2 regions of the Pseudomonas sp. Leaf127 genome follow, and region 2 is predicted to be linked to the other one. Evidence: riboswitches for the same ligand, from Rfam matches in the RefSeq annotation. Region 2 holds a riboswitch; the other holds the start of a gene.

Region 1 (16,217 bases), on a different contig from region 2:
GCTTCGCGCGGGATTTCCAGGCGCATGTCGTAGATCAGTTGCAGTGAGGCGGTCGGCAGGTGCACGTAGGCTCGCGGGCGTTCGAGCAGCGCCTGGCTGCCACAGCGCACCGGCAGCGCCGCGCCCGACAGCGGGCTGAGGCGAAACGGCATGGCCTCGCGGTAATGCAGGGCGGCGGCGTAGGGCGCCGGCAGCCAGGTGTCCTTGTAGCGCCCGCTGAGCCAGCCTTGCGGGGTTTCGATCAGGCATTCTTCGGCCACTTCCTGGATGGCCGTGTGCAGCGGCAGGGCCAGTTCATGGGCCGGTACATAGCCTGAAATCAGCTTGAGCACCACATCGCCACGGTCCTTGCGTCGTTGCCGCACCAGCACCCAATAGTCGCGGTTCTGCCAACTCAGCGTCAGGCGGATCGACACCCCCAGGTTGGCCAGTTCGACGATGAAGCGTTCGTTGTCCGGCACCTCGATCTTGCGCCGGCGTTGCAGGGTCTGGGCAAAGTTGAGCGGCATGCCGATGCTTTCATAACCGAGACCTTCTGGCGTGGCCTCGACCAGCAATGAAAGGGTCTTGAAGTTGCTGGGGTTACTGCGGATCAGGGTACGCGGCATATCGGCTCCTCCTTGCGTTGGGGTCGGCCGCCGACGTCAGGCTTGACGGCGAATCACGGCTGCGGCACAGGCCACGTTATGCGCCAGGTGCACGGGGTTGATGGTGCCGACGATGGCACTTGCCACGCCCGGATGCCCGAACAGCAAGCCGAAGCTGGCCCGTACCGGGTCGACACCCGGTTCCAGACAGATATGACCGCTGGCCAGCGCCTTTTTCACCAGAATCGCTTTGCCATGCGCCGCAGCGTAGTCCAGAACCGGTTTTTCGCCTTGTTCATTGAGGTTGTAGGTGACCATGGCGCAATCACCCTGCTGCAAAGCCAGCAGCCCGCCTTCGACCGTCTTGCCGGAAAAGCCGTAGCTGCGGATCTTGCCTTCGTGCTTGAGCTCGGCCAGGGTCTGGTACACCGCGGTGTCGGTCAGGATTGTCAGGTCATTGCCGTCGGAATGCACCAGCACCATGTCGATAAAATCGGTTTCCAGACGTTTCAGGCTGCGTTCGATGGAGGCACGGGTGTGCGTGGCGCTGAAATCGTGGTGCGACAGGCCATTATCGAATTCTTCACCGACCTTGCTGACGATCACCCAGTCCTGGCGCTGACCGCGCAGCAGCGGGCCGAGGCGCTCTTCGCTGATGCCGTAGGCCGGCGCGGTGTCGAGCAGGTTGATGCCCAGTTCGCGGGCCTGGCGCAGCAGGCTGGCTGCTTGCTGGTCGTCGGGAATGCGAAAGCCGTTGGGGTACTTGACCCCCTGGTCGCGGCCGAGCTTGACGGTGCCCAGGCCCAGCGGCGATACGCTCAGGCCGGTGTTGCCCAGCGGGCGGTGCAGGTCGTGCAGGGTCGGCAGGCTCATGGCAGCAACTGGTCCCAGACCGGTGTGGCCAGTGGCGGCCTTGGCAGCTCGCCCAGCGGCGGTTGAGCGCTCGGCTTGATGCCGTCCTTGTCCAGTGTTGCCAATACACGGTCGGCAAAGTCCGGGGCCAGCGCCAGCTTGGTCGGCCAGCCCACCAGCAGGCGCCCCTGGACATCGACGAAGGCGTTGTCGGGGCGGACCAGGCCGGACTGCTCGGGCTCGGCGCGGTCGACCCGCAGGGTGGCCCATTGCGCCTGGTCGAGATCAATCCAGGGCAGCAGTTTGTGCAACTCGTCGCGGGCCGTGGCGATCTGCGCCGCCGGCTCGCGGGCCACGCCCTCGGCTTCGGCAATGTCGCCGCCCAGGTACCAGACGTGCTGGCCATCGGCGGCCGGGTGGGTGGTGACGGTGATGCGCGGCTTGGGACCGCCGCCCAGGCAGTGGGCGTACAGCGGCTTGAGGGTCGGGCCCTTGACCAGCACCATGTGCAGTGGCCGGCGCTGCATGGCTGGCTGGCGGATGCCCAATGCCTCAAGCAAGGAGGCGGTGCCGGCGCCGGCACTGAGCACGATGCGTCGCGCATGAATGTCGCGGCCGTCGACGCGCAGGCCGATCAACTGGTCATCGGCATGCAGCGGTTCGATGTGCTGGCCGGCCAGCAGGCTGTCGCCGGCCAGGTGTGCCAGGCGCTCGATCAGGCTCGGAACGTCCACGACCAGTTCGGCCAGGCGATAGACCTTGCCCTTGAACCTCGGGTGCTGCAAGGCCGGTGGCAGGTCGTCGCCCTTGACCTGGTCGACCCGGCCACGCACGGCCTTGCTGGCGAAAAAGCTGGTGAGGTTGCCGGCCAGGGTGCCGGGCGACCACAGGTAGTGGGCCTCGGACAGCAAGCGTACGCCGGCCAGGTCGATCTCACCCTGGCCGTCCAGCGCTTCGCGCCAGCGGCGCGGCATGTCGGCAATGGCTTCGGAGGCGCCGCTGAGTGCGCCATGCAATGCGTACTTGGCGCCGCCATGGATGATGCCCTGCGATTTGAGGCTTTGCCCGCCACCCAGATGACCGCTTTCCACCAGTACGGTGGAAAAGCCCTGGCGACGCAGGCGGGCATTGAGCCAGAGACCGGCAACACCACCGCCCACGATCAGGACGTCGGTGGAAAGAACAGATGGCATGGGCACCTCTTGGGCTGAACGATGCCGGCCATTATAGGGGGTAATCAGTGCCCTGCGGTTTTCGAGAACAACTGGATGACCACCACGCCCAGCACGATCAGGCCCATGCCGAGGATGGCCGGCAGGTCGAGCTTCTGCCCGTAGATGAACAGCGCGGCGATGCTCACCAGCACGATGCCCATGCCGGACCACACGGCATAGGTCACGCCCACCGGAATGGTGCGCACCACGATGATCAGCATCCAGAACGCAATGGCGTAGCCGCCGATCACCAGCAGCAACGGCAACGGTGTGCTCAGGCCCTTGACGGCTTTCATCGAGGTGGTGGCGATGACTTCGGCGCAGATGGCGATGGCCAGCAGGTAATAGGCATTCATGGACAGACTCCTTCTTCAATGGCGCCATTCTAGGCCAGGCACAGATGCGGTAAAGTCATTAGCCATCTATTGGGGAGATAGGTTGATGGCCGAACAGTGGAATCTTGAACAACTGCGTATCTTTGTGCGCGTGGCCGAACTGCGCTCGTTCTCGGCCGTGGCCCGTGAGCAGCGCAAGGCGCAGTCGGCCATCAGCAATGCCATCGCCCTGCTGGAGGCCGACCTGGGGGTAACCTTGTTCGAACGCAGCAGCGGGCGCCAGCCGCGCCTGACCGACAACGGCGAGGCGCTGCTGGCCGATGCCCGCGAACTGCTGCGCCAGTGCGAGCGCCTGGATGGCCGGGCACTGGCACTGATGCGCGGGCAGGAGGCGCTGTTGCGCATTGCTCAGGACGAAGCCATGCCTTATCAACCGGTGATCGACAGCCTCAAGGAGCTGGCCAGCCGCTTTCCGTACCTGCAAGTGCAACTGGCCAGCAACGCCCAGGGCGACGTGGCGCGCAAGCTGGTGGAGCGTCGTGCCGACCTGGGCCTGTTCTTCCACCATGAGCACATTCCGGCCTCGCTGGAGCGCCGCACCCTGGGCAGCGTCGAGATGGTCACCGTGTGTGCGGTCGATCATCCGCTGGCCCGCGAGCGGCAGGTGACCCGCCAGCAACTGGCCTGTCATCGCCAGTTGTTGATCACGCCACAGCAAAGCGATTACCCCGGCGGTGAGGCGATCAGCCCGCTGGTCTGGCGTGCCGACAGTTTCTACGCCATGGCCGAGCTGCTGATGCGCGGCTTGGGCTGGGCCTGGTTGCCGCGCCATGTGGTGCAGTACCCGACCTATCAGGCGCAGATGGTCGAACTGGCCAGTGAATGGCGACCCCCGGCGCTGGTGACCGAACTGGCCTGGCGTCGCGACGAACCCCTGGGGCCGGCCGCGCAATGGCTGGCCGAACGCTTTGCCGTGCACTTGCAAGCGATCGGGTAGGCGCGGCCGCGCGCAGATCCTTGTAGACTTCGCCCCCATGAACAGAACGCTCTATACCCTGCTTTTTCATCTGGGCCTGCCGCTGGTCGCGCTGCGCCTGTGGCTGCGTGCGCGCAAGGCGCCGGCTTATCGTCAACGCATCAAGGAGCGCTTTGGCTTCGGCCTGCCGGCCATGCGGCGTGGGGGGCTGTGGGTGCATGCGGTCTCGGTGGGCGAGAGCATTGCCGCCGCGCCCATGGTGCGCGCCCTGCTCAAGGCCTACCCGGACCTGCCCATCACCCTCACCTGCATGACCCCGACCGGCTCCGAGCGGATCCGCGCGCTGTTTGCCGACGAGCCGCGCATCCAGCATTGCTACCTGCCGTACGACCTGCCTTGGGCGGCGCGGCGGTTTCTCGATCATGTGCAGCCGCGGCTGGGCATCATCATGGAGACCGAGCTGTGGCCCAACCATCTCCACCAGTGTGCCCGTCGCGGTATCCCGGTGGTGTTGGCCAATGCCCGGCTGTCCGAGCGTTCGGCCCGCGGTTATGGGCGTTTTACCGGCCTGACCCGTCCGATGCTGGCCGCAATGAACGGCTTTGCCGTGCAGACCGAAACCGAGGCCGAGCGCTTCCGGGTATTGGGGGCCCGGCCTGAATGTGTGACGGTGACCGGCTCCATCAAGTTCGACCTGACCATTGACCCGCAGCTGTTGGTGCAGGCGGCCAGCGTGCGCGCGCAATGGCAGGCCGTTGGCCGGCCCGTGTGGATCGCGGCCAGCACCCATGCCGGTGAGGATGAGCCTATTCTGGCGGCGCATCGCCAGGTGCTGGCCAGCCATCCCGAAGCCTTGCTGATCCTGGTGCCGCGCCACCCGGAGCGCTTTGCCAGCGTGCATGAGCTGTGTGTGCAGCAAGGCTTCGACACGGTGCGCCGCTCGACGGGCGCGGCGGTCATGCCGGCCACCTCGGTGCTGCTGGGCGACACCATGGGCGAGCTGCTGTTTCTCTATGCCCTGGCCGACTGCGCCTTTGTCGGCGGCAGCCTGGTGGCCAATGGCGGGCATAACCTGCTGGAACCGGCGGCCCTGGCCAGGCCGGTACTCAGCGGGCCGCACCTGTTCAACTTTCTGGAAATCGCCGCCATGCTGCGCAGCGCTGGCGCCTTGCTCGAAGTCAACGACGCGCAGGCGTTGGCGACAGCGGTGCAACGCCTGTTCGACGAGCCCGAACAGGCCCGCGCAATGGCCGGGGCGGGGCTGCAGGTCATGGAGGCCAACCAGGGCGCCCTGCAGCGATTGCTGGGGCTGATTGCCCGGCTGATGTAACACCAAGACCTGAAATCCCTGTGGGAGGCGGCTTGCCGGCGATGAGGCCAGCAAGCTGCCTCCCACCGTCTGGTGCCAGACCCGAAATTCAGTGTCACATCACCGTGGTAGGAGCGCGCTCTGCCCGCGACCGAGTGCGTAGCGCTCGCAGAAATCTCGGAAACGCCACAAATTTCTGAGTGTGAACACGTCCAAAATCTACGAAACGCTGCAAATTTACGACTGCTGACGCAGCCGGTCGCGGGCAGAGCGCGCTCCTACCCCGGATCCAGCGCGGGGCTGCCGGTCAGCGCTTGGCCGGGCGTTCGAAGTTCTTGCGGGCGGCCTCGGCCAGGTCCGGGGGCAGGAAGTCCTTGTCCGGGTTGTAGTCGGGCTTGAGGTAGCGCGCCAGGTCTTGCAGGTCGTCGGGGCTCAGGGTGCCGGCGGCCTGTTTCAGGCGCAGGCTGTCGAGGATGTAGTCGTAGCGGGTGTTGTTGTAGTCACGCACCGAGGCATACAGCTGGCGCTGGGCGTCGAGCACGTCGACGATATTGCGGGTGCCGACCTGATAGCCGATTTCCGTGGCTTCCAGCGCGCTTTGGTTGGAGATGATCGACTGCTTGCGCGCCTGCACCTGCTCCACGTCGGTGTTGACCGCGCGGTGCAGGTTACGTGTGTTCTCGACCACCTGGCGGCGCAGGCTTTCGCGGCGCTGCTCGCTCTGGTTCAGGCGTGCGTATGCCTCACGCACCTGCGAGCTGGTCAGCCCGCCGCTGTACAGCGGGATGTTCAGTTGCACGCCCACGGTGCGCTGCTCGACGTCGCCGCTGTAGCTTTGCCCGGTGTAGTTGGGGTTGGAAAAGCCCAGGGCGTCGTTGTCGCCACGCTGGTAGGTGGCCACGGCGTCGACCGTCGGCGCATGGCCGGCCTTGCGCTGACGCACGGTCTGCTGCGCGGCTTCGACCGCATGGTTGCTGGCTTGCAGGTCAAGGTTCTGCTGGGCCGCAGTGTCGACCCAGGTCTTGGCGTCGTTGGGCGAGGGCGGCAGCACCGGCAGGCTGTGGACCATGCCTTCGATGGCGCTGTACTGGCGATTGGTCAGGGTCACCAGTGCCTGGAACGCATCGTCGACCTGGCGTTGGGCGATCAGCCGGTTGGCGCGGGAAGTGTCGTGGCTGGCCTGGGCCTGGAGCACGTCGGTCTTGTCCGACAGGCCGACATTGAAGCGCTCGTTGGCCTGGTCCAGCTGGCGCTTGAGCGCCGCCTCTTCGGCCTTGGTGGTCGCCAGGTTGTCCTGGGCGCGCAGCACCGTGAAGTACAACTGCGCTGATTGCAGGATCAGGTTCTGCTCGGTGGCCGACAATTCCAGCGCCGCCTGCTCGTTCACCGCCTCGGCGGCCTGCAGCTGGAACCAGCGGTCGGCGCGGAACAGCGGCTGGCTGAGCGTGGCCTGGTAGACCGTGCCGCTGCGGCTGGCCGTTATTCTGGGTTGATCGATGCTGGTGCGGGTGTTGTTGCTCTGGGCGCTGGCCGACAGGTTCGGCAACAGCCCGGCGCGGGCCTGTGGCACGCCTTCGCTGCGTGCCTGGTAGTCGGCGCGGGCCGCGGCCAGGTCGGCATTGTTGTCCACCGCCTGCTGGTAGACATTCACCAGCCCGGTGCTGGCCGTGAGCGGGGCGTCGTAGGCCCAGGCGTGCGGGCTGCAGGCATATGACACAGCGATGACCCACGACAGTTTGCGCAGCATGAGGTGTTCCTTCCTGAAAATGATCGCGGCCTGGACCGGTCAGCGAGTGTAGAGCCTGACGTTGGGCGCAACAATCGGTCATATCGGTCATTTATCGCCGGGGTTGTATGCGGGGCTGGCGTTGGGGCCCCTGGCCGGCATAGACTGGCACCGTTCTTGTCGGGGTGCCTTGCTATGAGGCTGAGATCGGTTAAGCCGGATCCCGTTGAACCTGATCAGGTTAACGCCTGCGTAGGGAACAAGATTGCTCGCTCCCGGCGAGTCCTCTTGAGTGTCGTCCGGGGTCGTGCGTTCAATTTATTCGAACACCCGCCTTCCTGCGATGCTCTGCGTCTGTGTTTCATGGCGCGCCCCCCGTCTGTTCAGGTCACTCCGACAATCAATCCGCCCCAGGATGTCAGGAGAGACCGTGATGAGCACAAAAGCAAAAAACGCCCCCCATCTGAGTGAATCGGCCCAGGTCGACTCAGGCTCCGTGAAGCCGTTCACCCGCTCGCAGAAAATCTACGTTCAAGGCTCTCGGCCGGACATCCGCGTGCCGATGCGCGAAATCAGCCTGGACGTGACGCCGACCGATTTTGGCGGCGAGATCAACGCACCGGTCACCGTCTACGACACCTCGGGCCCCTACACCGACCCCAATGTGATCATCGATGTGCGCAAGGGCCTGGCCGATGTGCGCACGCCGTGGATCGAGTCGCGCAACGACACCGAACTGCTCGACGGCCTGAGCTCGAACTTCGGCCAGCAGCGCCTCAACGATGCCGAACTGACCGCCCTGCGCTTTGCCCATGTGCACAAGCCACGCCGCGCCAGGGCCGGCGCCAACGTCAGCCAGATGCACTATGCCCGCCAGGGCATCATCACCGCCGAGATGGAATACGTCGCCATCCGCGAAAACATGAAGCTGCAAGAGGCCCGTGCCGCCGGCCTGCTGCAGCAACAACACGCCGGCCACAGCTTTGGCGCCAGCATCCCCAGGGAAATCACCGCTGAGTTTGTGCGCGAGGAAATCGCCCGTGGCCGCGCGATCATCCCGGCCAACATCAACCACACCGAACTTGAGCCGATGATCATCGGCCGTAACTTTCTGGTGAAGATCAACGGCAATATCGGCAACAGCGCACTGGGCTCTTCCATCGAGGAAGAGGTGGCCAAGCTGACCTGGGGCATCCGCTGGGGCTCGGACACGGTCATGGACCTGTCCACCGGCAAGCATATTCATGAAACCCGCGAGTGGATCATCCGCAACTCGCCGGTGCCGATCGGCACCGTGCCGATCTACCAGGCACTGGAAAAGGTCGGCGGCGTGGCCGAGGACCTGACCTGGGAGCTGTTTCGCGACACGCTGATCGAACAGGCCGAGCAGGGCGTCGACTATTTCACCATCCATGCCGGCGTGCTGCTGCGCTATGTGCCGCTGACCGCCAAGCGCGTCACCGGGATCGTCAGCCGCGGCGGCTCGATCATGGCCAAGTGGTGCCTGGCGCACCACAAGGAAAACTTCCTCTACACCCATTTCGACGACATCTGCGAAATCATGAAGGCCTACGACGTCAGCTTCTCGCTGGGCGACGGCCTGCGCCCGGGCTCGATTGCCGACGCCAACGACGCGGCGCAGTTCGGCGAACTGGAAACCCTGGGCGAGTTGACCAAGATCGCCTGGAAGCATGACGTGCAGTGCATGATCGAAGGCCCGGGCCATGTGCCGATGCAGTTGATCAAGGAAAACATGGACAAGCAGCTCGAGTGCTGCGACGAGGCGCCGTTCTACACCCTGGGCCCTTTGACCACTGACATTGCACCGGGCTACGACCACATCACCTCCGGTATCGGCGCGGCGATGATCGGCTGGTTCGGCTGCGCCATGCTCTGCTACGTCACGCCCAAGGAACACCTGGGCCTGCCGAACAAGGATGACGTCAAGACCGGGATCATCACTTACAAGATCGCCGCCCATGCTGCCGACCTTGCCAAAGGGCATCCCGGCGCGCAGATCCGCGACAACGCCCTGAGCAAGGCGCGCTTCGAGTTTCGCTGGGAAGATCAGTTCAACCTGGGCCTGGACCCGGACACCGCCCGCGCCTACCACGACGAAACCCTGCCCAAGGACTCGGCCAAGGTCGCGCACTTCTGCTCGATGTGCGGACCGAAGTTCTGCTCGATGAAGATCACCCAGGAAGTGCGCGAGTACGCCGCCAACCAGCGCATCGACAGTATCGATGTGTCAGTGGAGGCGGGCATGCGCGAACAGGCCGAGCGCTTCAAGCAGGAAGGCAGCCAGCTTTACCAGAAAGTCTGATCATACGACCCCTGGTAGGAGCGCGCTTGCCCGCGACCGGCTGCGCTAGCAGTCGTAAAATTGTGGCGTTTCGCCGATTTACCAGCCGTACATCTATGGCGTTTCGCAGATTTTGCGAGCGCTGCGCACTCGGTCGCGGGCAAGCGCGCTCCTACTAACCATTGAGATTCTGATGTGAACACACCCGGCACTTACTCCCCCGACCTGCCTGTCTCTGCCGAGCGGCGGGTATTGGGCGGACGCGATCTGTTTTCCCTGTGGTTTTCCCTGGGCATCGGCCTGATGGTCCTGCAAACCGGTGCCTTGCTGGCACCGGGCCTGGGCATGAGCGGTGCGTTGCTGGCCATTGCCCTGGGCACGCTGGTCGGCGTCCTGCTGCTGGCCGGCGCCGGGGTGATCGGCACCGATACCGGCCTGTCGTCCATGGCTTCGCTCACGCTCAGCCTGGGACGACGCGGCGCGATGCTGCCGGCGGTCCTCAACCTGCTGCAACTGGTGGGCTGGGGCTCGTTCGAGATCATCGTCATGCGCGATGCGGCCAGCTTGCTGGGGGCGCGCGCCTTTGGCGAAGGCGGGCTGTGGACCAGCCCGTTGCTCTGGGCGTTGTTCTTCGGCGGCCTGGCGACCTTGCTGGCGGTCAGCGGGCCCTTGACGTTCGTGCGCAAGATCCTGCGCCAGTGGGGTATCTGGCTGTTGCTTGGCGCATGCCTGTGGCTGACCTGGAACCTGCTGGCCAAGGCCGACCTGGCGGCATTGTGGGCGCGTGGCGGTGACGGTTCGATGCCGTTTGCCACCGGTCTGGACATTGCTATTGCCATGCCACTGTCCTGGCTGCCGCTGATTGCCGACTACTCGCGCTTCGGCCGACGGGCGAAGCCGGTGTTTTTCGGTACGGTACTGGGGTATTTCATCGGTAACTGCTGGTTGATGAGCCTGGGCGTGGGCTACACCCTGGCATTCGCCGCCGATGGCGAGGCCAATGCCCTGCTGCTGGCCCTGGCCGGGGCCGGGATGGGCATTCCGCTGTTGCTGGTGCTGCTCGACGAGTCGGAGAAGGCTTTTGCCGACATCCACTCGGCGGCAGTGTCCGGTGCCATGCTGTCGGGGTTGAAGGTTGAGCACCTGGCGTTGGCCATTGGCGTGCTCTGTACCTTGATCGCCTGCTTTGCACCACTGGCGCAGTACGAAAGCTTCCTGCTGCTGATCGGCTCGCTGTTCGCGCCGTTGTTCGGCGTGGTGCTGGTCGATCACTTCGTGCTGCGCCGGCGGCGTTCGCCGGCTCAGGTGCCGGGGCTGCGGGGCTTGAGCCTGCTGGCCTGGCTGGGCGGCGTCAGCACCTATCATCTGCTGGCCAATCTGTACCCCGAAGTGGGTGCCACCCTGCCAGCACTGGTCATGGCCGGCGTATTGCAGTTGTTGCTGGGGCGCGGTGTCAGCTACGACCGGGGAACAGCTCAGGCCTGATCACGCCATTGAGCTGCGGATAGGGAATCTTCAGCTCGACATGGCCCATGGCGTAGGGCGCAATGGTGGTCACCGGGTACTTGAGGATCACCGCGCCATAGGTCAGCGCCACGTTGGTGGTGCGCTTGAACGGCCAGGTCTTGAGAAACTCAGGGTCCTCATTGACCTTGGTCGACACCTGCCAGGCCTGGTGGGCCATCTGGGCCTTTTCCCAGAACTCGGCTTCCTTGCCGGGCACGACCATGTCCGCCAGGGTCAGGACCTTCTGTTGCTGGCGCGAATAGCTGAACAGCGAGCGACCCGGGTCGCCGTGGGCGCCGCCGGTGTCCAGGTAGCTGGACAGCTCCATCACCACGATGCCGTCATGCTGCTCGCGGACCTTGGCCTGCAGGTAGCTGGCGTTGCGGCCCTGGGCACGGCTCAGAAACTGCTGTTCGTACGCCTTGAGCGTGGCCGGCGGCGTCGCGCCCGGTTCGCTGTGGGCCATCTGCAGCAGGTTTTTCTGCACGATGGCGTCCAGCCGCGGCTCGGCGGGAAAGTGCACGGTATCGATGTTCACCAGCGGGCAATCGTCACTGTTGCAACCCGGCTTGATCTGCTCTGAGGTTTCGCGTTCGACCTGCAGCGGGGCACGCATGTTGGGCTGGAACAGGCTTTGGCAGGCACCCAGCGTAACGGCCAGGCAGGCCAGTGCGGCGATCTTCGATAACGACATTGATGATCCTTGGCGGTGTCGGAAAAAACGCGTGCGGCGTACGCATGCAGGCTGCTTGGACTGCAAACCGCGATTTCGGTTCGCCACTGGGCGGATTAGAAATGTTTTGGCGCCTGCGCGTCTACCCTGCTTGTTGAGAGGGGGGGGCTGCATCTGGTGGTCGATGCGCGTTAGGATGGCCCGAAGCCAAAGCGTCCTGCAGCGAGACATTCATGACCCAGACCACCCCCCGTTCAAACCCCTCCGCGTTTGAAATCACCCGACGCGAAACCTGTTTCCAGGGGTTTTACAAACTCGACAAGCTGTACCTGCGCCATGAACTGTTCAATGGTGGCACCGGTCGCGAAATCGGCCGTGAACTGTTCGTGCGCCATGATGCGGTCTGCGTGCTGCCCTACGATGCCAAACGCGATGAAGTGGTGTTGATCGAGCAGTTCCGGGTCGGTGCCCTGGAGAAAGTCGGCAACCCGTGGCTGATCGAACTGGTCGCCGGGCTGATCGACAAGGATGAGCAACCGGAAGAGGTTGCTCATCGTGAGGCAGAAGAGGAAGCTGATCTTGCATTCCAGGCCCTGTGGCCGATTACCCGGTACTTTCCTTCGCCGGGCGGCAGTGATGAATACGTTCATCTTTTCCTGGGACAATGCGACAGCCAGGGCGCCGGTGGCGTGCACGGGCTGGAGTCGGAGGGGGAGGACATCCGCGTCACGGTCTGGTCGTTCGACGACGCCCTGCAAGCCGTGGCCGATGGCCGGATCATGAACGCGGCAACCATCATTGCCTTGCAATGGCTGGCCTTGAACCGCGCTGAAATAAGGGGGCTATGGTCGTGAATCTCTTGCGCGAGCGCTATCGTGTCGATCTTGCCGGCCTGCAGGCAGCATGCGAGGCCAACTACGCCCGCCTGATGCGCCTGCTGCCCGACATGCGCACGCAAAAAAGCTCGCGCCGGGTGGCCGTGACCCAGGGCGAGCAGATGCTCGGCGTACTGGCGGTCGAAGTGCTGCTGGACTGCCCGTACACCACTACCTTGCAGGTCAGCCAGGAGCACAGCCTGCCCTGGCTGCCGGTGCCGCGCCTGGAAGTGCAGGTCTATCATGACGCGCGCATGGCCGAAGTGATCGGCGCCGAACATGCGCGGCGCTTTCGCGGCATCTATCCCTACCCGAACACCCACATGCACCAGCCCGACGAAAAAGCCCAGCTCAACCTGTTCCTGGGCGAGTGGCTGAGTCACTGCCTGGCCTGCGGCCATGAATACGAAGCCGTAAGGTAGGAGCGCGCTTGCCCGCGACCGGCTGCGCAGCAGTCGTAAATTTGTAGCGTTTCACAGATCTAAAGCCGTAAATTTGCAGCGTTTCGCAGATCTCCAGCCGTAAATTTGCAGTGTTTCGCAGATCTAAAACCGTAAATTGCTAGCGTTTCGCAAATCTCCAGCCATGAATTTTCAGCGTTTCGCAGATTTCCAATCATAAACTTGTAGCGTTTCCCGAATTTTTGCGAGCGCTGCGCACTCGGTCGCGGGCAGAGCGCGCTCCTACGACAGCCGGCGGGTGTCAGCTGCCGGCACAGCGATAATGGCCTTTCGATCATCATTGCTGTGATCGACCACTCAATTCCCGGTTTGCCGTACCCGGCAACAGCTACCATAATTCGCCACGTATCGCCCCCGGGAGACGGCCGTTGCCGAGTTCATCTATCAAGGATTCTTCAGTCCTGCTGGTCCAGTTGTCCGACAGTCACCTGTTCGCCGAGGCGGACGGCACGCTGATGGGCATGAATACCCGTGAGGGGCTGGAAAATGTGCTCGAGCTGGTAAAGGCCGAGCAGCCGCATATCGACCTGCTGCTGATGACCGGGGATATTTCCCAGGACGGTACCGTGCAGTCGTACCGGGCGTTTCGTGAGCTCAGCGAGCCGCTGGGCGTGCCGGTGCGCTGGTTGCCGGGCAACCATGACGAATGGGCGCAGATGAACGAGGCGGCGCAAGGCAGCGAAGTCCTGGTGCCGGTGACGGACATCGGTGGCTGGCGGGTCACCATGCTCAACTCCGAGGTCGAGGGGGCGGTGTTCGGTCATCTGGACGAGCTGCAGCTGCAATTGCTCGAGCAATCGCTCATCGACGCACCCGATCGCCATCATCTGGTGTGCCTGCATCATCACCCTGTACCCATCGGTTGCGCCTGGATGGTGCCCATCGGCCTGCACAACGCCGTGGCGCTGTTTGCCGTGCTTGATCGCTACCCGCAGGTGCGGGCGGTGCTGTGGGGGCATGTGCACCAGGCCTTCGATGAGGTGCGCGAGGGCGTGCGCCTGCTGGCCACGCCGTCCACCTGCATCCAGTTTGCGCCCGGCAGCGAGGCATTCGGCCTCGACACCGCCGCCCCCGGCTATCGCTGGCTGAGGCTGCACGACGACGGACGGCTGGACACCGGCATCAGCCGGCTGGCCGGGACGGATTTCGGGGTGGATTTCTCCGGTACTGGTTATTGATACAGTTTGAAGGTGCATTTCTGCCCCCGGACTCCTGTAAACTATGCGGCTTTGTGACGTTGCGAGTTTTCGGAGGCCTGGCGTGACCGGCGATAACCCCACTCTGCTGTACATCCACGGCCTGAACAGTTCGGCCCTGTCGAAGAAGGCCACCCAGTTGACGACCCTGATGCACTCGCTGGGCCTGCAGGCGCAGGTGCGGGTGCCGGAGTTGCATCACCATCCCCGCCAGGCCATCGGCCAGCTGGATGAGGCCATCGAGTCGCTGGGTCGGCCATTGCTGGTCGGCAGCTCGCTCGGCGGCTACTATGCGACCCATCTTGCGCAGCGCCATGGACTCAAGGCCGTGCTGATCAACCCGGCGGTCAATCCGCACCGGTTGTTCGACGGCTTCCTGGGCACCCAGCAGAACCTCTACACCGGCGAGCGCTGGGAGCTGACCCTCGACCATGTGCAGGCGCTGGCCGAGCTGGAAGTCCCGGCCCCGAGCGATCCGCAACAGGTCCGGGTGTGGCTGCAGACCGGCGACGAAACCCTCGACTACCGCCGTGCCGAGGCGTTCTACGCCCGTTGCAGCCTGGATATCCAGGACGGCGGCGACCACAGCTACCAGGGCTTTGCCGCGCGCCTGCCGGAACTGCTGGCCATCGCCGGCTTTGCCCCGTCGGTGTTGCAGGCGATTGACCTTTCACGATTGTGAAAGGCAAGCGTGCGACGATGCGGCACCCTGTGCGATCTTTCATGAATCCTTGATAACGAGAACCCATGGCCACTCCCAGCGCTAGTTCCTATAACGCCGATGCCATCGAAGTCCTCTCGGGCCTCGATCCGGTTCGCAAGCGTCCGGGCATGTACACCGACACCTCGCGGCCCAACCACCTGGCCCAGGAGGTCATCGACAACAGTGTCGACGAAGCCCTGGCCGGTCACGCCCGCTCGGTGCAGGTGATCCTTCACGCCGACCACTCTCTGGAAGTCAGCGATGACGGTCGCGGCATGCCGGTGGACATTCACCCTGAAGAAGGCGTGTCCGGGGTCGAGCTGATCCTGACCAAGCTGCACGCCGGCGGCAAGTTCTCCAACAAGAACTACCAGTTCTCCGGCGGCCTGCACGGCGTGGGGATTTCGGTGGTCAACGCGCTCTCGACCCAGGTGCGGGTCAAGGTCAAGCGCGATGGCAACGAATACCAGATGACCTTCGCCGACGGCTTCAAGGCCTCGGACCTGCAGGTGGTCGGTACGGTGGGCAAGCGCAACACCGGCACCAGCGTGTATTTCAGCCCGGACCCCAAGTATTTCGACAGCCCGAAGTTCTCCGTCAGCCGCCTCAAGCATGTGCTCAAGGCCAAGGCCGTGCTGTGCCCGGGGCTGCTGGTCAGCTTCGAGGACAAATCCACCGGCGAGAAGGTCGAGTGGCATTACGAGGACGGCCTGCGCTCTTACCTGCAGGATTCGGTCACCGACTTCCTGCGCCTGCCCGACGAGCCGTTCTGCGGCAGTTTTGCCGGCAATAAAGAAGCGGTGGACTGGGCCTTGCTGTGGTTGCCCGAAGGCGGTGACAGCGTGCAGGAAAGCTACGTCAACCTGATCCCCACCGCCCAGGGCGGCACCCACGTCAACGGCCTGCGCCAGGGCCTGCTCGATGCGATGCGCGAGTTCTGCGAGTTCCGCAGTCTGCTGCCGCGCGGTGTGAAGCTGGCGCCGGAAGACGTCTGGGAGCGCATTGCCTTTGTGCTGTCGACCAAGATGCAGGAGCCGCAGTTCTCCGGCCAGACCAAGGAGCGCCTGTCGTCACGTGAAGCGGCGGCCTTCGTCTCCGGGGTGGTCAAGGACGCGTTCAGCCTGTGGCTCAACACGCACTCGGACCTGGGCATGCAACTGGCAGAACTGGCGATCAACAACGCCGGCCGCCGGCTGAAGGCCAGCAAGAAGGTCGAGCGCAAGCGCATCACCCAGGGTCCGGCCCTGCCGGGCAAGCTGGCCGATTGTGCCGGGCAGGACCCGGCGCGCTCCGAGCTGTTCCTGGTCGAGGGCGACTCGGCCGGCGGTTCCGCCAAGCAGGCCCGTGACAAGGAGTTCCAGGCCATCCTGCCGCTGCGCGGCAAGATCCTCAACACCTGGGAAGTCGACGGCGGCGAAGTGCTGGCCAGCCAGGAAGTGCATAACATTGCCGTGGCCATTGGTGTCGATCCGGGCTCGGCCGACATCGGCCAGCTGCGCTAC
Region 2 (16,217 bases):
GGGCAATGTTGTCGCACACGCCCTTGACCTCGTTCATCAACCGTTCGATCTGTTCGAGCATGGCATTGACGATCAGCGCCAGCATGTCCAGCTCGTCACGCCGCGAAGACACCGGCAGGCGCTTGCTCATGTCGCCGCTGACAATCGCCTCGGCGCTGGCCTGCAAGGCATGAATGCGGCGCAAGGGCCGGCGCCGCAGCAAGTACCAGCCGGCGACCCCGGGAATGATGGTCAGCGACAGGCCCCAGAGCAGGGCATGCAGGATCAGGGTCGAGACCGCAAACAGCGAGCCGTTGTCGCGTACCAGGATCAACCAGTTGCCAGCGCGGGTACGCGTGGCCACGGCCGCACAGCTGCTGCGTGGCATGTTGGAATCGGTGGAGGCGATGCAACTGCCCAGCTCGTGAATCTGACCGTCCAGTGGCAGGTTGGCCGGAATCTGCCGGATGGGTCCGAACAGCGGCCGCAGGCGCGCATCGAACAGGCCGAAGGCGTCCACGGCCGGTTTGTCGAAGGCCATGCTTGCCACGAGCGCGTCAACCAGGTCCTGGCCTTCGAAGCGGGCGAACAGTTGTTGGCGCTGGATCAGCGAGTGACTGGCCATCTGATCCAGATAACCCTTGACCTCCCAGTACAGCACCCCCAGCAAAATGCTGCTCCAGGCCACGAACAAGGTGCTGTACAGCGCCAGCAGACGGCTGCTGGAAGAGCGCCAGCCTTTAGGCAGATTCGCTAATGACATAGCCGGTCCCGCGCACAGTACGAATCAGGGGCGTACTGCCGGGAACGTCGATTTTCTTGCGCAGCCTGCCAATATGCACATCGATCAGGTTGGTGCCCGGGTCGAAGTGATAGCCCCAGACTTCCTGGAAAATCATCATCCGGGTCACGACCTGGCCGTGATTGCGCATCAGAAATTCCAGCAGCTTGTATTCGGTCGGCAACAGGCTCAACGCCCGCTCGCCACGCCGTGCTTCGCGGCTGAGCAGGTCCAGCTCAAGGTCGGCAACCTGCAACTGGCTTTTCTGTTCGCTGGCCGGGCTGTTGCGGCGCAGCAGCACTTCGACCCTGGCGGCCATTTCGTCGGAGGCAAACGGCTTGGACAGGTAGTCATCGCCGCCGGCCCGCAGGCCACGCACGCGCTCGTCGACATCCGACAGGGCGCTGATCATCAGGATCGGGGTGCTGATGCCCTGGGCGCGCAGCCGCGTGACAATGGTCAGGCCATCGACCTGCGGCAGCATGCGGTCCAGGGTGATCAGGTCATAATCGCCGCTGACGGCCTTGGCCAGGCCTTCCTGGCCATTGTCTACCCAGTCGACACTCAGCCCGTGGCTGCTGAGTTCAGCAACGATTTCTCTTGCGGTGACAGCGTCGTCTTCGATTGCCAGGATTCGGGTCATGCTGTGGGCCTGAGAGAGTCGGACAAAACCGTATCTTGCCTGTCACAACCTGAAAATTTCCTGAAGAAAGCGTGATGGCCTGATGATGCTGACGCTGGCAGACCACTTGCGGGAGGCTCTGCCGGCGATGAGGCCGTCAGAGCCTCCCGCAAGACTGCTGAGTCTTGAGCAACGCTAAGGGGTGCCTCTAAAAGAGCTATTCGCGGCTGACGCCGCTCCTGCTGGTCTTGCGGCGTTCTTCCAGCAATTTCTTCTTGTCGCGCTCACGCTTGGCGGTGATGTCGTTCTCACTGCGGATCTGCGCGTGGCTGAGCAGGCCGAAGATGAAGCTGCCGCCGATGATATTGCCGGCCAGGGTGGGCCCTGCGAACACCAGCCAGAAGTCGGACCAGCTCGCTTCGCCGGCGAACACCAGATACGACACTTCGGCGGTGCCAACCACGATATGCGTGAAGTCGCCCAGCGCCATCAGGTAGGTGATCATCACGATGATCGCGATCTTGGCGTTTTCCATCGAGGCGATCATCCACACCATGGTGGCGATCATCCAGCCGGACACGATGCCTTTGGCGAACATCTTGCTGATGTCGTTTTCCATGACCTTGCGGCCGATTTCCAGAAAGGCCATGTCGGTCTTGGTGTCGAAGATGGGCAGGTTCAGCATGACCCAGGCCACCAGGATCGTGCCGGCCAGGTTGCCGACCAATACCACGCCCCACAGGCGCAAGAGGCGGCCGATATTGCCCAGGTTCAGCTTGCTCATCACCGGCAGCACGGCGGTCAGGGTGTTTTCGGTAAACAATTGCTGGCGCGCCAGGATCACCGCCAGAAAGCCTGCCGAGTAGCCAAGGCTGGCGATGACATGACTGGCGTCGCTGTCGCCCAGGCGCGAGCGCAGCAATCCCATGGCCATCAACGACAGGCCCATGGTCAGTCCGGCGGCCAGTGCCGACCACCATAAGGCCGCTACGGTGCGTTCCAGTTCGTGGTCGCCCTGGATGCGGATGGTCTCATGCAGGACAGCCGCGCGCGGCGGCAGCTTGTCTTCGATCTCGCGTTCTTCTTCGGCTGACAGGCCGGGGGTCTTGCCATCGGGTTGCTCGTCCATACCACTTCCTTCACGCGAGAGAATCAACAGGGGGCTGATGTGTAGTGTCAGACAGATGGCCCGCCACGTCGTTCGCCTGCGTGATGCCTGTGTCAGCCGCCCAGCAAGTCCTGGCTTTGCACGCGTTGCACACCCAGGCCAAGCATTGCCTGCCAGGCACCGGCCAGTGATCCATCAAGGTCGATGGCGCGGCAGGCGTCCTCGACCACATAGGTGGTGAAGCCGGCCTTGCAGGCGTCCTGCGCCGACCAGGCCACGCAGAAGTCCAGGGCCAGGCCGACCACGTACAGGGTGTCGATGCCGTGTTCGCGCAAATAGCCGGTCAGGCCGGTGGGCGTGCTGCGGTCGGCTTCCATGAAGGCGGAGTAACTGTCGATGTCCGGGTTGCAGCCTTTGCGCGCAATCAATTGTGCATGCGGCAGGTCGAGGTCGGCATGCAGTTGCGCGCCCTGGCTGCCCTGTACGCAATGCACCGGCCACAGGGTTTGCGGCCCGTAGGGCAGGGTGATGCGCTGGAACGGTTCATGCCCTGGGTGGCTTGGGGCAAAGGAAATATGCCCGGCCGGGTGCCAGTCCTGGGTCAGGATCACCCGGGTAAAGCGCCGGCCCAGGCGATTGATCAGCGGCACCAGAGCATCGCCTTCCTTTACCGCCAGGGCGCCGCCGGGCATGAAGTCGTATTGCATGTCGATGACCAGCAATGCACAGCGCCGGTCTGCAAGATTATGGAGAGTGAGCATGATCAGGCTCCGAGGGGTTGGCGACAGAGTGTGCCTGTGCAAACCGGCGCAGGGAATGGCCCTCAAAAAAGTGCTGCTCACCAATGACAATACGTATCAATAACAAATACAACTCTGTAACATTTGTCACAAAAAACGATCAGGGCCGAACACGGCTCGATTCTCACTTGGAGCACGCTGTCAATGCGTCGTATCGCCGTTTCATTTCTTGCCTTGCAGGCCTTTTCCCCGCTTGCCCTGGCTGACCCGTCCCTGGCCGCACCGTCTTCAATCGAGTTGCAGGCCACCGACGTCAATGCCGCCCTCGACACCGAGCGCGCCACCGGCCCTGTGCAGGGCTACAAGGCCACCCGCTCGGCCAGCGCCACGCGCACCGACACATCGATTCATGAAACGCCGCAGTCGATCAGCGTGGTCACCCGCGAGGCGGTCGAAGACCTGGGCGCCACTCGCTTGCAGGACGCCCTGGACTACGCCGGTGGCGTGGGCCGGGCCAACAACTTCGGCGGCCAGGGCCTGACCACCATCACCGTGCGCGGCTTTACCACCGGTGAGTTTTACCGTAACGGCTTTCCGATCAACCGCGGCTACCCGAACATGCCCGATGCCAATACCATCGAGCGCCTGGAAGTGCTGCGTGGCCCGGCGGCGACCCTGTATGGTCGCAGTGACCCGGGTGGTACTTTCAACGTGGTGTCCAAGCAGCCTTCGAGCGAACGCTCAGTGACCCTGGGCAGCCAGCTCAACGATCAAGGCATGTACCGTGGCACCCTGGACGCTACCGGTCCGCTGGACGAAGACGGCCGCTTTGCCTATCGCCTCAATGTGCTGGGCGAGGGCGGTGAGACCTTTCGCGACCACGTCGAGACCGAACGCTATGCGGTGACCCCGGTGCTGAGCTGGCAGGTCAACGACAGCACGCGCATCACCTTCGAAGGTGAATTCATGCGCAACAATCACCCGCTGGACCGTGGCCTGACCCGCTACCCGACCCAGACCGGCACCGCTTCGCGCGATACGTTCTGGGGCGAGAAGGACGTCGGCAAGCTGCACAACGACAACAACATGGGCCAGTTGCGTTTCGAACATGACCTTAACGACAACTGGACCCTGGGCGGCGGCGTGCAGATTCTCGACGGCACCTTGCAAGGCAATGCCGTCGAAGGCAGCCGCATGCAGCCGGACGGCCGCACCCTGGTGCGCAACTTCAACTACCGCAAGCTGGAGTGGACCGACCGCGACGTGCAACTGAACGTCACCGGGCGCTTCGACACCGCAGGCTTCGAGCACCTGCTGCTGGCCGGTGTCGAGTATGAAGACTACGACTACAAGTCGATCATTCAGCGCTCAAACCCGGCGTTGAATACCTACGCCATCGACATCTTCAATCCAGTCTACGGCCAGCCACGCCCGGCCCTGAGCCTGACGCCGACCCACGACCAGGAAAACCTCAAGACCTGGGCGGCCTTCGTGCAGGACCAGGTCAGCCTGACCGAGCGCCTGAAATTGCTGGTCGGGGCGCGGTTCGAGCGTTTCGAGCATGACTATGACACCTATGTGGCCGGCGGACGCAGCTGGACCAAGAGCGATAACTCGGTCACCCCGCGCCTGGGCCTGACCTATGAACTGACCGACGACCTGGCGGTGTATGCCAGCGCCTCGCGTTCGTTCAAGCCCAATGCCGGCGCCGCACGCCCGGACCAGACCGTTACCGCTGTGACCAGCGCGCAGAAAGGCTTCGACCCGGAAAAAGGCAAGGCCTTCGAGCTGGGCGCCAAATGGCAGGTGCTGGATAAACAGTTGAGCGTGGAAGCGGCGATCTATCAGATCGACAAGAAAAACGTACTGACCACCGACCCGCTGGATTCCAGCTACAGCGTCGCGGCCGGCGAGGTGCGCAGCCGTGGCTTCGATTTCAACGTGGTGGGCAATATCACCCCGGCCTGGCGTGTGATCGGCGGTTATGCCTATGTCGATGCGCAAGTGACCAAAGACAATACCTTGCGTGACGGCACCCGCCTGGTGAACATTCCGAAACAGAGCGTCAGCCTGCTGAGCCTGTACGAAATCCAGGACGGCCCGCTGCGCGGCCTGGGCCTGGGTGGCGGTGCCCGCTATGTGGACGAACGCGCCGGCCAGACTGCCAATGTGCCCAACTTCAGCATGGACAGCTACACCGTGGTCGACTTCCTGTCGTACTACAAGGTCAACGAAGACGTGCGCCTGAACCTGGACGTGAAGAATATCTTCGACAAGGACTACGAAGAAGGCGCCTTCGGCAACGTCTACGCCTACCCGGGCGCTCCGCGCACCGTACAGGTCGGAATCTCCTACAAGCGTTAAAAATCGACTCGCAATGCTCATTGACACGTGTCAACTGCGCTTGCTCGCCGCTTTTTGCCTTGCCTGACCTTCGCTCACCGACTTTTCGTACAGAGCCTAAGGCACCGTAGGAGCGACCATCGGTCGCGAATGCTGCTTGCCAGGCACAGATGAGGCGGTGCCTGAGCGGGCCCTTTCGCGACCGATGGTCGCTCCCACAGAATGAGTACAAAGGCCTGGAATCTTGCCCCGCCCGGCCGCGCCTGCGGGCGCATCGTGTTCGCTCAGGCAAATACCCGGATCGGCTTGCCCGCCTGCCAGGCCTGGATGTCTTCGATCATCTGTCCGTAGAACGTACGGTAGTTGTTCTCGGTGACATAGCCCACGTGCGGGGTGGCCAGCACATTGTCCAGCTGCCGGAACGGATGCCCGGCCGGCAGCGGTTCCTGGTCGAACACATCCAGCGCCGCGCCGGCGATCCGGCGCTGGCGCAGGGTGTCGATCAGGGCCGCTTCATCGATGATCGGCCCGCGTGACGTATTGATCAGGTAAGCGTCCGGTTTCATCCAGCCCAGCGCCTGTGCATCCACCAGCCCCCGGCTGCGATCACTGAGCACCAGGTGCACCGACAGCACATCGGCCTGCTCGAACAGTTGCTGCTTGCTGACGCGGGTCACGCCAACCTCGGCGGCGGCCTCGTCGGTCAGGTTCTGGCTCCAGGCAATCACCTTCATGCCAAAGGCCTGGCCGTAGCGGGCGATCCATTTGCCGATACTGCCCAGCCCCAGCAAACCCAGGGTTTTGCCATGCAGATCGCGGCCCAGCCCGACCTGCCAGCCGCCTGTTCGCAGCGAGTGGGCTTCGCCGGCCAGGTTACGGGTAATGCCCATGATCAGCGCCCAGGTCAGTTCCGGTGCGGCGTGCTTGTAGCTCTCGGTGCCGCACACCTCGATGCCTTGGGCCCGCGCCGCCTTCACGTCGATGGCAGCATTGCGCATGCCACCGGTGACCAGCAGCTTCAGGTTTGGCAAACGGCTGAGCAGGGCCTGGTCAAACAGCGTGCGCTCGCGCATCACGCAGATCACCTGATAGTCGGCCAGCCGCTCGGCCAGGGTCTCGGTGTCGGCAGGGTAGTCGTGCAAAAAACTGACCTGGCCGATCGGGTCGAGCACCGACCAGTCCACCACATCGCAGGCCACGTGTTGCCAGTCGTCGAGTACCGCAATAGTCAGCAAGGGCATCCATGAGTCTCCATTAATTGAACAGTCCGGCGGCCAGGTTGATGGTCAGGCCCAGGATGGCTGTATTGAAGATAAAGCCGATCAGGCTTTGCGCCAGAACGATCTTGCGCATCTCGCGTGTCATGACCCCGACATCGGAGGTCTGCACGGCCACGCCCAAGGTGAAGGAAAAGTACAAGAAATCCCACTGGTCCGGATGCTGTTCGCCGTCGGGAAAATTCAGCGCCGGTGTCGGGCCGGGCCAGGTGTAGAACAGCCGGGCGTAATGCAGGCTGAAGATGACACCGATCAACAGCCAGGAGCCCACCACCGTCACGCCTGTAAAGCTGTATTTGAGCGCCTGGTGATCGCCGGGCATGACCTTGCTACTGGCCAGCTCGACGATGATTGCTGCCAGGCTGGCCAATGCGGCCACGCACACCATGAGCAATACCACCCCGGCATTCTCTTTTTCGATAATGGCGATCCTCCTGACATCGGCGGCGCTGTTGTTGAACGTGCGACCCAGGATCAGGGCCAGAAACAGCCAGACCGTGACATTCCAGCCGATCAGGCCGCACTGCATCAGGCTCAGGGGCGGGATCAGCCAAGCCGAGCCGATGCCGGCCGCCAGGCCAAGGACGGCGGAGCCGGTCAGGCGTGGGTGAGTGCGCAGGATGTGCGGCATATCACTTGTGCCCCAATGCGCGGAACGCCTCGCGAATACGCTGCACGGCGGCAATGGAGCTCTGGTTGTCACCGTGTACGCACAAGGTGTCGACCTGCAGTGACAAGGCACTGCCATCGCTGGCGGTCAGGGGCTCACCACGGGCCAGGGTCAGGGCCTGGGCGATCACGGTTTCAGGGTCATGGTGCACCGCGCCCGGCAGGCTGCGCGACATCAGGTGCCCGTCCGGGTCATAGGCGCGGTCGGCAAAGGCCTCGAACCAGATCGGCACGCCGTACTCGGCGCTCAGGCCTTGTGCAGTGCTGTTGTCCCGCGAGGCCATGAGCATCAGGCGCAGGTCGCTACCATAGGCGGCTACGGCCTTGAACACCGCTCGCAACTGGGCCGGGGCGCGCATCATGTCGTTGTACATCGCGCCATGCGGCTTGACGTACTGCACGCGGCCGCCCTCGGCGCGGCAGATGCCGTCCAGTGCGCCGATCTGGTACAGCAGCATGTCTTCGACTTCCTGCGCCGAGCAGTTCATCGAGCGGCGACCAAAGCCGACCAGGTCGGGGTAGGCCGGGTGGGCGCCGATGGTCACCTGATGTTCCAGGGCCAGCGCCACGGTCTTGCGCATGATGGACGGGTCGGAGGCATGAAAGCCGCAGGCAATGTTGGCGCAGTCGATCCAGGGCATGACCTGGGCGTCGCCGCCCATGGTCCAGGCACCGAAGCTTTCGCCGATGTCGCAGTTGAGCAGAGGGATGTTCATAGGATCGATTCCAGGGTTATCCGGCCGTAAGCATAACCGGGGCGCGGCACAAGATCGCCCCGGTCGGCCTACGTGGTTACTTTTCCCACGGCGCCTTGGGAATCATCAGACCATGGTTGCCGTTATAGGCCGCGCGCGCCGGCGACTCCCAGCCTTCAAGCAGAGTGGCGGGCAGGCTGTAGATCTCGACCCCCAGAGGTCGGCAGACCTTGAGCGGGTCTTCGGCGTCCGGCCCCCACATCGGCAGCGACAGGTCGCCGCCCGGGCAGGTCGACAGCGCGCACAACAGGTCGATTTCAGCGAAGAATTCCAGGTAGTCACCCTGCCTGGCCGGGCAAGCCTTCATGAAATACAGGTCGTCATGGTTCAGGCCCGTGCACTGGAAAATGTTCAGCACATCATGCACATCGAACTCGGTCAGGCCATGGGGCAGCACGGCGCGGGTCAGGTTGGAATGGCAGTGGTGGTGAAAGTCCTCACCGGTGAGCATGCGGTTCACATACGGGTCGCAGCGTGTGCCCAGCAGGTCGTGCAAGCGCCCGCCATGCTCGTCGATACCGTAGTCGGCCAGGCTGTCGTCGGTAATGGTCACCATCGGCCGCAAGAACGGCAGGTTCGACCACAACCGGTCATGGGTGCTGACATGTGCGCCCTGCAATTGCCGGGTGCGCGCGGCCCACAGGCGCTCGCGCGGGTCGTTGGCGTTCCAGACGTTGAAATCACCCACCTGGGGCCCGACCGGTGTGGTGACACGAAACACATGCCCGGCCGGCACCTTCCAGGCGCGCCCGGTACGAATCGGCACCTCGAACTGCTCGACCAGCGTGCGGCCGTCCTTGTGATCACGAATGCGCTCGTAAAAAGCGGTGTCGACCTGCAGGGCGCTGCCTTTGCTGACCTGATAGGCAGCGGGGTAATCCTTGTACATGGTAAAGGCTCCGGTTTTTGTGAGGAGGACGCCGTCGTGCCGACGCGCCGAAACCCTGACATCAAGCCATAACCGTGCCAGGTAAGTGGCCAGGGCGGGTGCCTGAACGATGACAATCACGCTGGCCTGCTGTATAGATGCCTGCACCAAGGGGAGCCCGGGCACGGGCTGAGAAATCGCTGATGCAGTGCGATGACCCTGATACCTGATCCGGATCATGCCGGCGGAGGGATGGGCTTTTAACCTGCCTTTTTGCCGGTCTCCTGTTTGCTTCTACAGAGAGCCCAGCCCATGAACGAACGTTTTTCCGAAACCCTGCGCCTGCAGAGCGAGCCGACCTGGTCGGCGGCCGTGCAGCACCGTTTTGTCGATGAACTGTGTGCCGGCACCCTCGATGATCGGGTGATGGGTCACTACCTGATCCAGGACCACCGTTTTCTCGACAGCTTCCTGACCCTGCTGGGTGCTGCAATTGCCAGCGCCGACTGCTTCGAGGCGCGCCTGCGCCTGGGGCGTTTTGCCGGGATGATCTCGGGCGAGGAGAACACCTATTTTCTGCGCGCGTTCGCGGCCCTGGACATTACTGCGCAACAACGCCAGACACCACCGGACACGGCGGCCACCGCAGGCTTCAAGGCCTTGATGCAGGAAGCGGCGGCGACCCGTTCCTATGCGGCGGCGCTGGCGGTGCTGACAGTGGCTGAATGGCTGTACCTGGACTGGGCCAGCCGCGCGCCGCAGCCGTTGCCGGATAACTTTGTCCATGCCGAATGGATCACGCTGCACGACAACCCGTTCTTTCGCGATTTCATCGCGTTCCTGCGTGCCGAACTGGACCGGGTGGGGCCGGCCGAAGAGGCGTTGAGCCGGGACTTCTTCTTGCGTGCGGTGCAGCTGGAACACGAATTTTTCGACACCGTCTATGCCATCGAGGCCTGAACCATGGATATTTTCGACCGTCTCAAAGCGGCCGCCGCGACAGACTGGCAGGGCTATGTCGACCATTCCTTCGTGCGCCAGATGGGCGCTGGTACTTTGCCGCAAGCCGCGTTTCGCCACTACCTGGTTCAGGATTATCTGTTTCTGATCCAGTTTGCCCGTGCCTGGGCGCTGGCCGCCTACAAGAGCCGCACCCTGGCCGACATCCGCGCCGCCCAGGCCGGGCTGGCGGCAATCCTCGACGAGACCGAGCTGCATGTGCGCCTCTGCGCCCGCTGGGGGCTCAGCCGTGAAGCCATGGAGGCCGCGCCTGAGCACCAGGCCACGGTGGCCTACACCCGCTACGTGCTCGATTGCGGTGCTGCCGGCGACTTGCTGGAACTGCACGTCGCGCTGGCGCCTTGTGTCATTGGCTACGCCGTCATCGGTCGGGCCTTGGCGCCCGAGGGCGTCGAGGCGTTGGCCGATCATCCCTACCGCGACTGGATTGCCGAATACGCCGGCGACGGCTATCAACAGGTGGCCCATGATGCACGTCGACATCTGGATGAACTGGCCGCCCGCAGCATGACCGAGCAGCGCTTCGCCGACCTGGTGGGTGTGTTCGGCAAGGCTTCGCGGCTGGAGGCCGATTTCTGGCAGATGGGGCTGGACGCCGATCACACATAAAAAAACGGCGCGCAAGGGGGTTGCGCGCCGGTCGCCAGCAAGAAGTGGCCAGGTTTACAGGTGATTCGGGTCGATCAACGCACCAGGCATGGCTGCTTGTTGTTGAACGTCCAGTTTGGAATCAGAAACTGCATGGCCGCGGCGTCGTCGCGGGCGCCCAGGCCCATGCCTTTGTAGAGCTCATGGGCCTTGTTGACCTGGTCCATGTCCAGTTCGACGCCCAGGCCCGGCTTGTTCGGCACATGCACCTTGCCCTCGACAATGCGCAACGGCTCCTTGGTCAGGCGCTGGCCGTCCTGCCAGATCCAGTGGGTGTCCAGCGCGGTGATCTCGCCCGGTGCGGCAGCGCCGACATGGGTGAACATCGCCAGCGAAATGTCGAAGTGGTTATTGGAATGCGAACCCCAGGTCAGGCCCCACTCGTTGCACATCTGCGCCACGCGCACCGAACCCTGCATGGTCCAGAAGTGCGGGTCGGCCAGTGGGATGTCCACCGATTGCAACTGGATGGTGTGGCCCATCTGGCGCCAGTCGGTGGCGATCATGTTGGTGGCGGTGCGCAGGCCGGTGGCGCGGCGGAACTCGGCCATGACTTCGCGACCGGAATAACCGTTTTCGGCGCCGCATGGGTCTTCGGCATAGGCCAGTACATGGTGCTGGTCGCGGCACAGGCGCACGGCTTCCTTCAATGACCAGGCGCCGTTGGGGTCCAGGGTGATGCGTGCGTCGGGGAAGCGCTCGGCCAGTGCGGTGACCGCTTCGATCTCCTCGTCACCGCGCAGCACGCCGCCCTTGAGCTTGAAGTCCTTGAAGCCATAGCGGTCACGCGCCGCTTCGGCCAGGCGGACCACCGCTTCAGGGGTCAGGGCCTTTTCATGACGAATGCGGAACCATTCGTTGTCCGCTTCCTGCTCGCGACGGTAGGGCAGATCGGTCTGGTCCTGGTCACCGACGTAGAACAGGTAGCCGAGCATCTCCACGGCGTCGCGCTGCTGGCCTTCACCGAGCAGGGCGGCCACCGGCACTTCCAGGTGCTGGCCGAGCAGGTCGAGCAGGGCAGCTTCCAGGGCGGTGACCGCATGAATAGCGATGCGCAGGTCGAAGGTCTGCAGGCCGCGGCCGGCCGAGTCGCGTTCGGCGAAGGCCTTGCGCGCGTCGTTGAGCATCTTCTGGTAGCTGCCGATGCCGTGGCCGACCACCAGGGTGCGGGCGTCTTCCAGGGTCTGGCGGATCGCCTCGCCGCCGGGCACCTCGCCGACGCCCGTGTTACCGGCGCTGTCCTTGAGAATCAGGATATTGCGCGTGAAGTAAGGGCCATGGGCACCGCTCAGGTTGAGCAGCATGTCGTCATGGCCCGCCACGGGAACGACCTGCAGGCTGGTGATGACAGGCGTCTTGCCGGTGGTATGAGCGGTCTGTTGAGTCATGGTCGGGTCCTTATTATCAAGTCTTTTTTGTCTGGCTCGGTGGGGCGAAGCGATTTCGGGGCTTCAGTGGCTGACGGGGGCTCAGGAGGGACCCCTATGTCATGCCGGTTTAAACAGGTTGCCGTTTTCTTTGTCGGTTATCATACAAGTTATTGATGTTGCTGCAAGAGGGTTAGCGATAGGAATCATCGAATGCGTAACCCAAAAGTGCGCATGAATGAGTGTTTGTTTTTTAATATATTGATTTATAAGGGTTTATTTATTTTTTACTTGGTGTTTGTTGATCTTGGAGGTGAAATTCATCCATTCTTGCTTGTATTACAAGTTAGACAAGTTGAAAGCCTGTCTGACAAGTCACCACGCCGCGGCAGGTGCTATGATCCGCTGCATTGCTCAGGTTCCCGGCCCTTTGCTGCGTATACCTGATGGCCGGTTGGTGTGTGAAAAAAGACAACCTGTGTCTGGATAATCGTCATGCAAGAATCTTCGAAAGCCGCACCCAAGCGCCGGCAACACAATCTGGCCACTGACCTTGTGACCGAATTGAGCCAGCGCATTCTGCTGGGCAAGATCGCGCCGGGTCACAAGCTGCCTTCGGAAAATGAAATCGTGCGCGAGCACGGCGTCAGCCGCACGGTGGTGCGCGAGGCCATTTCCAAGCTGCAGGCGTCGGGGCTGGTGGTCACCCACCAGGGCAAGGGCACCTTCGTGCTGGAGCGCCAGCACCAGACCGGCCTGCGCCTGAAGGTCGAGACCGCCTCACGGGTGCGCGACATCATTGAATTGCGCATTGGCCTGGAAACCCAGGCCGTGGCCCTGGCGGCGTTGCGCCGTACCGATGAGCAACTGGCGGCCATGCGCCAGGCGCTGGACGACTACCAGGATCTGCTGGCCAGTCATGACAGCTGTGTCGAGGCCGACAAGCGCTTTCACATGCTGATCGCCGAGGCCACCGGCAACCCTTATTTTCTGGAAATCATGCAGCACCTGGGCAGTGCAGTGATCCCGCGCGCGCGCCTCGACACCAACGAGCGCGGCGGCAGCAACCTGGCGCCCCACGGCTACCTGGCCAACCTGGAACATGAAGCGCTGCTCAGCGCCATCCGCCGCAAAGACCCCGACGCCGCCCGCGCCGCGATGTGGACTCACCTGAGCAACAGCCGCGAACGCCTGGTGCCTTTGTAAAAACCCCCCGTCGCATGACAAACCTGGCGCCAGGGTAGGAGCGCGCTCTGCCCGCGACCGAGTGCGCAGCGCTCGCAAAATTGATGAAACACCGCAGATTTACGATCTGAAAATCTGCGAAACGCTGCAGATTTACGATCTTAAAATCTGCGAAACGCTGCAGATTTACGATCTTAAAATCTGCGAAACACCGCAAATTTACGATCTGAAAATCTGCGAAACGCTGAAAATTTACGATCTGAAAATCTGCGAAACGCTGAAAATTTACGACTGCTAACGCAGCCGGTCGCGGGCAAGCGCGCTCCTACTGGGCCTCCATCACGCCGAGCATCACTTGTGCTTGCCACGGGTAATACGGGTTGAAGGTCAGCCGTGCATGCACCTTGCCGGCGGCGCGGTAGCCCCAGTCCGAGTACCACACCGGCTCGCCGGCGACGCAGCGGGCCATATCGGTTGCTTCCTGGCCGTTCCAGCAGATGCGCTGGCTGCCGTTGGGACCGTACAGCGGGTTGTCGGGCGAGAACAACAGGCCCATGTGGGAAAACTGGCTGATCTGCTGTTCGGGCAGATAATCCTCGCGCACCAGCACCCGTGGATGCGCGGCAGTGCTGTCCGGATCGCTGCCGTACCACACCAGCCGGCTGCCCGGGTGGGTGAAGCGCGCGTTGAAGCTGTCCAGTACAAATCCGGTATCGAGCACCGAGTCATGCTCGGTCAGCGCTACGAATACCGGCCTGGCATAGGGCTTTTCGACCAGTCGCTGGCGCGCCACCACGCTGCTGAGGTGAAACTGGGCAAAGCCGTTGGTGGGCACGTTCAGGTAGCGCACCGGGGTCTGCATGGGCCGCACGCCGTCGTTGGGTTCGGCCAGCCAGGGTCTGGCCCAGCCGATCCACGGCGTCAGCCACACATAAGCGCTGTCGGAGCGAAACGCTGGCGAAAATAGCAACAATCCGGCGATGTCATCGTGCTCGTAGGCATAGTCGAGCACCAGATTGGCCCCGGTGGAAAACCCGCCCAGATACACCTTGGGTACATCGCGGGCCAGTTGCGCGGCCTGCTCGCGCACCACCTGTTGCCACTGCTCCAGCGTCACCTCCAGCATGTCTTCGGGACGTGTGCCATGGCCGGGCAGCAGCACAGTACGCACCAGATAACCCTGATCGGCCAGGGTGCGGCCGATGTCATGAAACGACCAGGGCGAATCACCAAGCCCGTGCACCAGCAGCACGCCGGCCCTGGGCGTACCGGCCGGGCGCCACTCCTGCGGCGCGTTCCAGGCCAGCTCGGCATCGCGGTTGTCGGTCTGGAAAACACGGTGGCTCTGCAGCCACTCCAGTGTCTGTTGCCGGTAGCCGGAAAAGCCGGTGTGCGGCTGCACATCGCCGGTTTTCCAGGCACAGGCTTGCAAGGGGAGGGCGCATAACACAGCAAGCAGGCGATAGCGGGGCACGTTCAAGACCTTCAATGACCAGGGCACCCGGCACTGTGCCACGCGCTTCGCGCGAGGCTCCACTTTCAGGCACACTCCGGGCCTCATAACTTCAACAAAATGTATCGGCATGCCGATCCTGCCGCAGGAGACTGCCATGTTCGCCCTTGATCGCGCCCTGGCCCAGGACATCGTTGACCGTGCCATGGCAATCCTGCCTTACAACGTCAATGTCATGGATTACCTGGGCATCATCATCGGCAGCGGTGATGCCGGGCGCCTGAGCACCCGTCATGAGGGGGCTCAGGAAGTGCTGGCGACCTGTCAGGTGGTGGAAATCGACGCCCTGGCTGCCAGTCGCCTGGGCGGGGTCAGGCCGGGTGTGAACCTGCCCTTGATGCTGGATCATCAATTGATCGGCGTGCTGGGCATTACCGGCGACCCCGAGCAGGTGCGTGTGTACGGCGAACTGGTCAAGATGACTGCCGAGATGCTCATGGAGCAGCGCCGCCAGCAGGCCGACCGGCAATGGCGCCGGCAACGCGGCGAAGAATTGCTGGCGCGCCTGCTGTGGGGCGACTGCCCCGACAGCCTGGTCGACGAAGCCCGGCACCTGGGCCTGCAACCGCAGCAGCCGCGCCAGGCGGTGCTGATGCGCCTGAGCGAGCCGCTGGACATGAGCCACCCGCTGGTCATGCGGCTCAGCAGCCGCTACCCGCAAAGCTGGTGCCTGTTGCGCGAGCCGACGCTGTTGTACTGGTGCCGGGCGGTCGAGCGTGAACGCAGCCAGGAGCGCAGCCACGAGCGTACCCCTGAACGTGGTTACGACGACGCTCACTTGCTTGAACAGGCCACCGCCCAGGGCTGGCCGATCCTGCGCATTGCCACCGCCGAAGCCGCGACGAGCCTGCCCGCATTGCGCCAGGCCTGTGCGGCAACCCTGGACCTGCTCGACTACGCCAGCCATATCCGCCCGGCGCAGCGCCTGCTGCACTTGCAGGACCTGCGCCTGCCGGTGCTGTTCTGGCGTCATCGCCACGACTGGCTGGCGCAGGACATTGCCGGCTCCATCATGCGCCTGCACGAGCACCCCCAGTTAGTGGAAACCCTGGATCGCTGGTTCGAGCACAGCGGCGAAAGCCAGGTGTGCGCCGAGGCCTTGGGCATTCATCGCAACAGCCTGCGCTATCGCCTGGAAAAGATCGCCGAACTCACCGGTTGCAACCCGTACCGCAGCGACGACCTGTTGCGGCTGTACCTGGGGCGGCACGTCACGCCTGGCCTGTGCAAATGAACGACAGGCGATGACAGGCATTGTGCGACGGCCCGGCGTAAAGCCCTGGTGCGGATGCGAACATGCGGGCACAAGAAGAGGAGATGCATCATGAAAATCGTCATTGCC

What was found. Region 2 has a riboswitch for thiamine pyrophosphate ahead of ASF84_RS08330 (TenA family protein). Riboswitches for the same ligand answer to the same signal wherever they lie in the genome.
Region 1: another riboswitch for thiamine pyrophosphate. It lies ahead of thiC (phosphomethylpyrimidine synthase ThiC); the one in region 2 lies ahead of ASF84_RS08330 (TenA family protein).

The regions. Positions count from the first base shown of each region.
Region 1 covers NZ_LMOA01000022.1:530,606-546,822, forward strand. Annotated here, with positions in the region: gene ASF84_RS20235 (hypothetical protein) at 1-608, opposite strand, end outside; gene ASF84_RS20240 (aldo/keto reductase) at 645-1,460, opposite strand; gene ASF84_RS20245 (NAD(P)/FAD-dependent oxidoreductase) at 1,457-2,632, opposite strand; gene ASF84_RS20250 (DMT family transporter) at 2,677-3,009, opposite strand; gene ASF84_RS20255 (LysR family transcriptional regulator) at 3,095-3,985, shown strand; gene waaA (lipid IV(A) 3-deoxy-D-manno-octulosonic acid transferase) at 4,023-5,294, shown strand; gene ASF84_RS20265 (TolC family outer membrane protein) at 5,581-7,020, opposite strand; TPP riboswitch at 7,171-7,275, shown strand; gene thiC (phosphomethylpyrimidine synthase ThiC) at 7,433-9,322, shown strand; gene cytX (putative hydroxymethylpyrimidine transporter CytX) at 9,497-10,786, shown strand; gene ASF84_RS20280 (RsiV family protein) at 10,755-11,501, opposite strand; gene ASF84_RS20285 (NUDIX domain-containing protein) at 11,714-12,334, shown strand; gene ASF84_RS20290 (DUF1249 domain-containing protein) at 12,325-12,777, shown strand; gene cpdA (3',5'-cyclic-AMP phosphodiesterase) at 13,185-13,994, shown strand; gene ASF84_RS20300 (YqiA/YcfP family alpha/beta fold hydrolase) at 14,077-14,694, shown strand; gene parE (DNA topoisomerase IV subunit B) at 14,760-16,217, shown strand, end outside.
Region 2 covers NZ_LMOA01000012.1:100,936-117,152, forward strand. Annotated here, with positions in the region: gene ASF84_RS08285 (sensor histidine kinase) at 1-742, opposite strand, end outside; gene ASF84_RS08290 (response regulator transcription factor) at 720-1,403, opposite strand; gene ASF84_RS08295 (formate/nitrite transporter family protein) at 1,600-2,511, opposite strand; gene pncA (bifunctional nicotinamidase/pyrazinamidase) at 2,604-3,251, opposite strand; gene ASF84_RS08305 (TonB-dependent siderophore receptor) at 3,435-5,594, shown strand; gene ASF84_RS08310 (D-2-hydroxyacid dehydrogenase family protein) at 5,858-6,814, opposite strand; gene ASF84_RS08315 (DUF1345 domain-containing protein) at 6,828-7,481, opposite strand; gene ASF84_RS08320 (5-oxoprolinase subunit PxpA) at 7,483-8,235, opposite strand; gene ASF84_RS08325 (urea carboxylase-associated family protein) at 8,312-9,163, opposite strand; TPP riboswitch at 9,303-9,412, shown strand; gene ASF84_RS08330 (TenA family protein) at 9,455-10,102, shown strand; gene ASF84_RS08335 (TenA family protein) at 10,106-10,771, shown strand; gene gudD (glucarate dehydratase) at 10,846-12,198, opposite strand; gene ASF84_RS08345 (FadR/GntR family transcriptional regulator) at 12,673-13,383, shown strand; gene ASF84_RS08355 (alpha/beta hydrolase) at 13,688-14,836, opposite strand; gene ASF84_RS08360 (CdaR family transcriptional regulator) at 14,973-16,109, shown strand; gene ASF84_RS08365 (glycerate kinase) at 16,200-16,217, shown strand, end outside.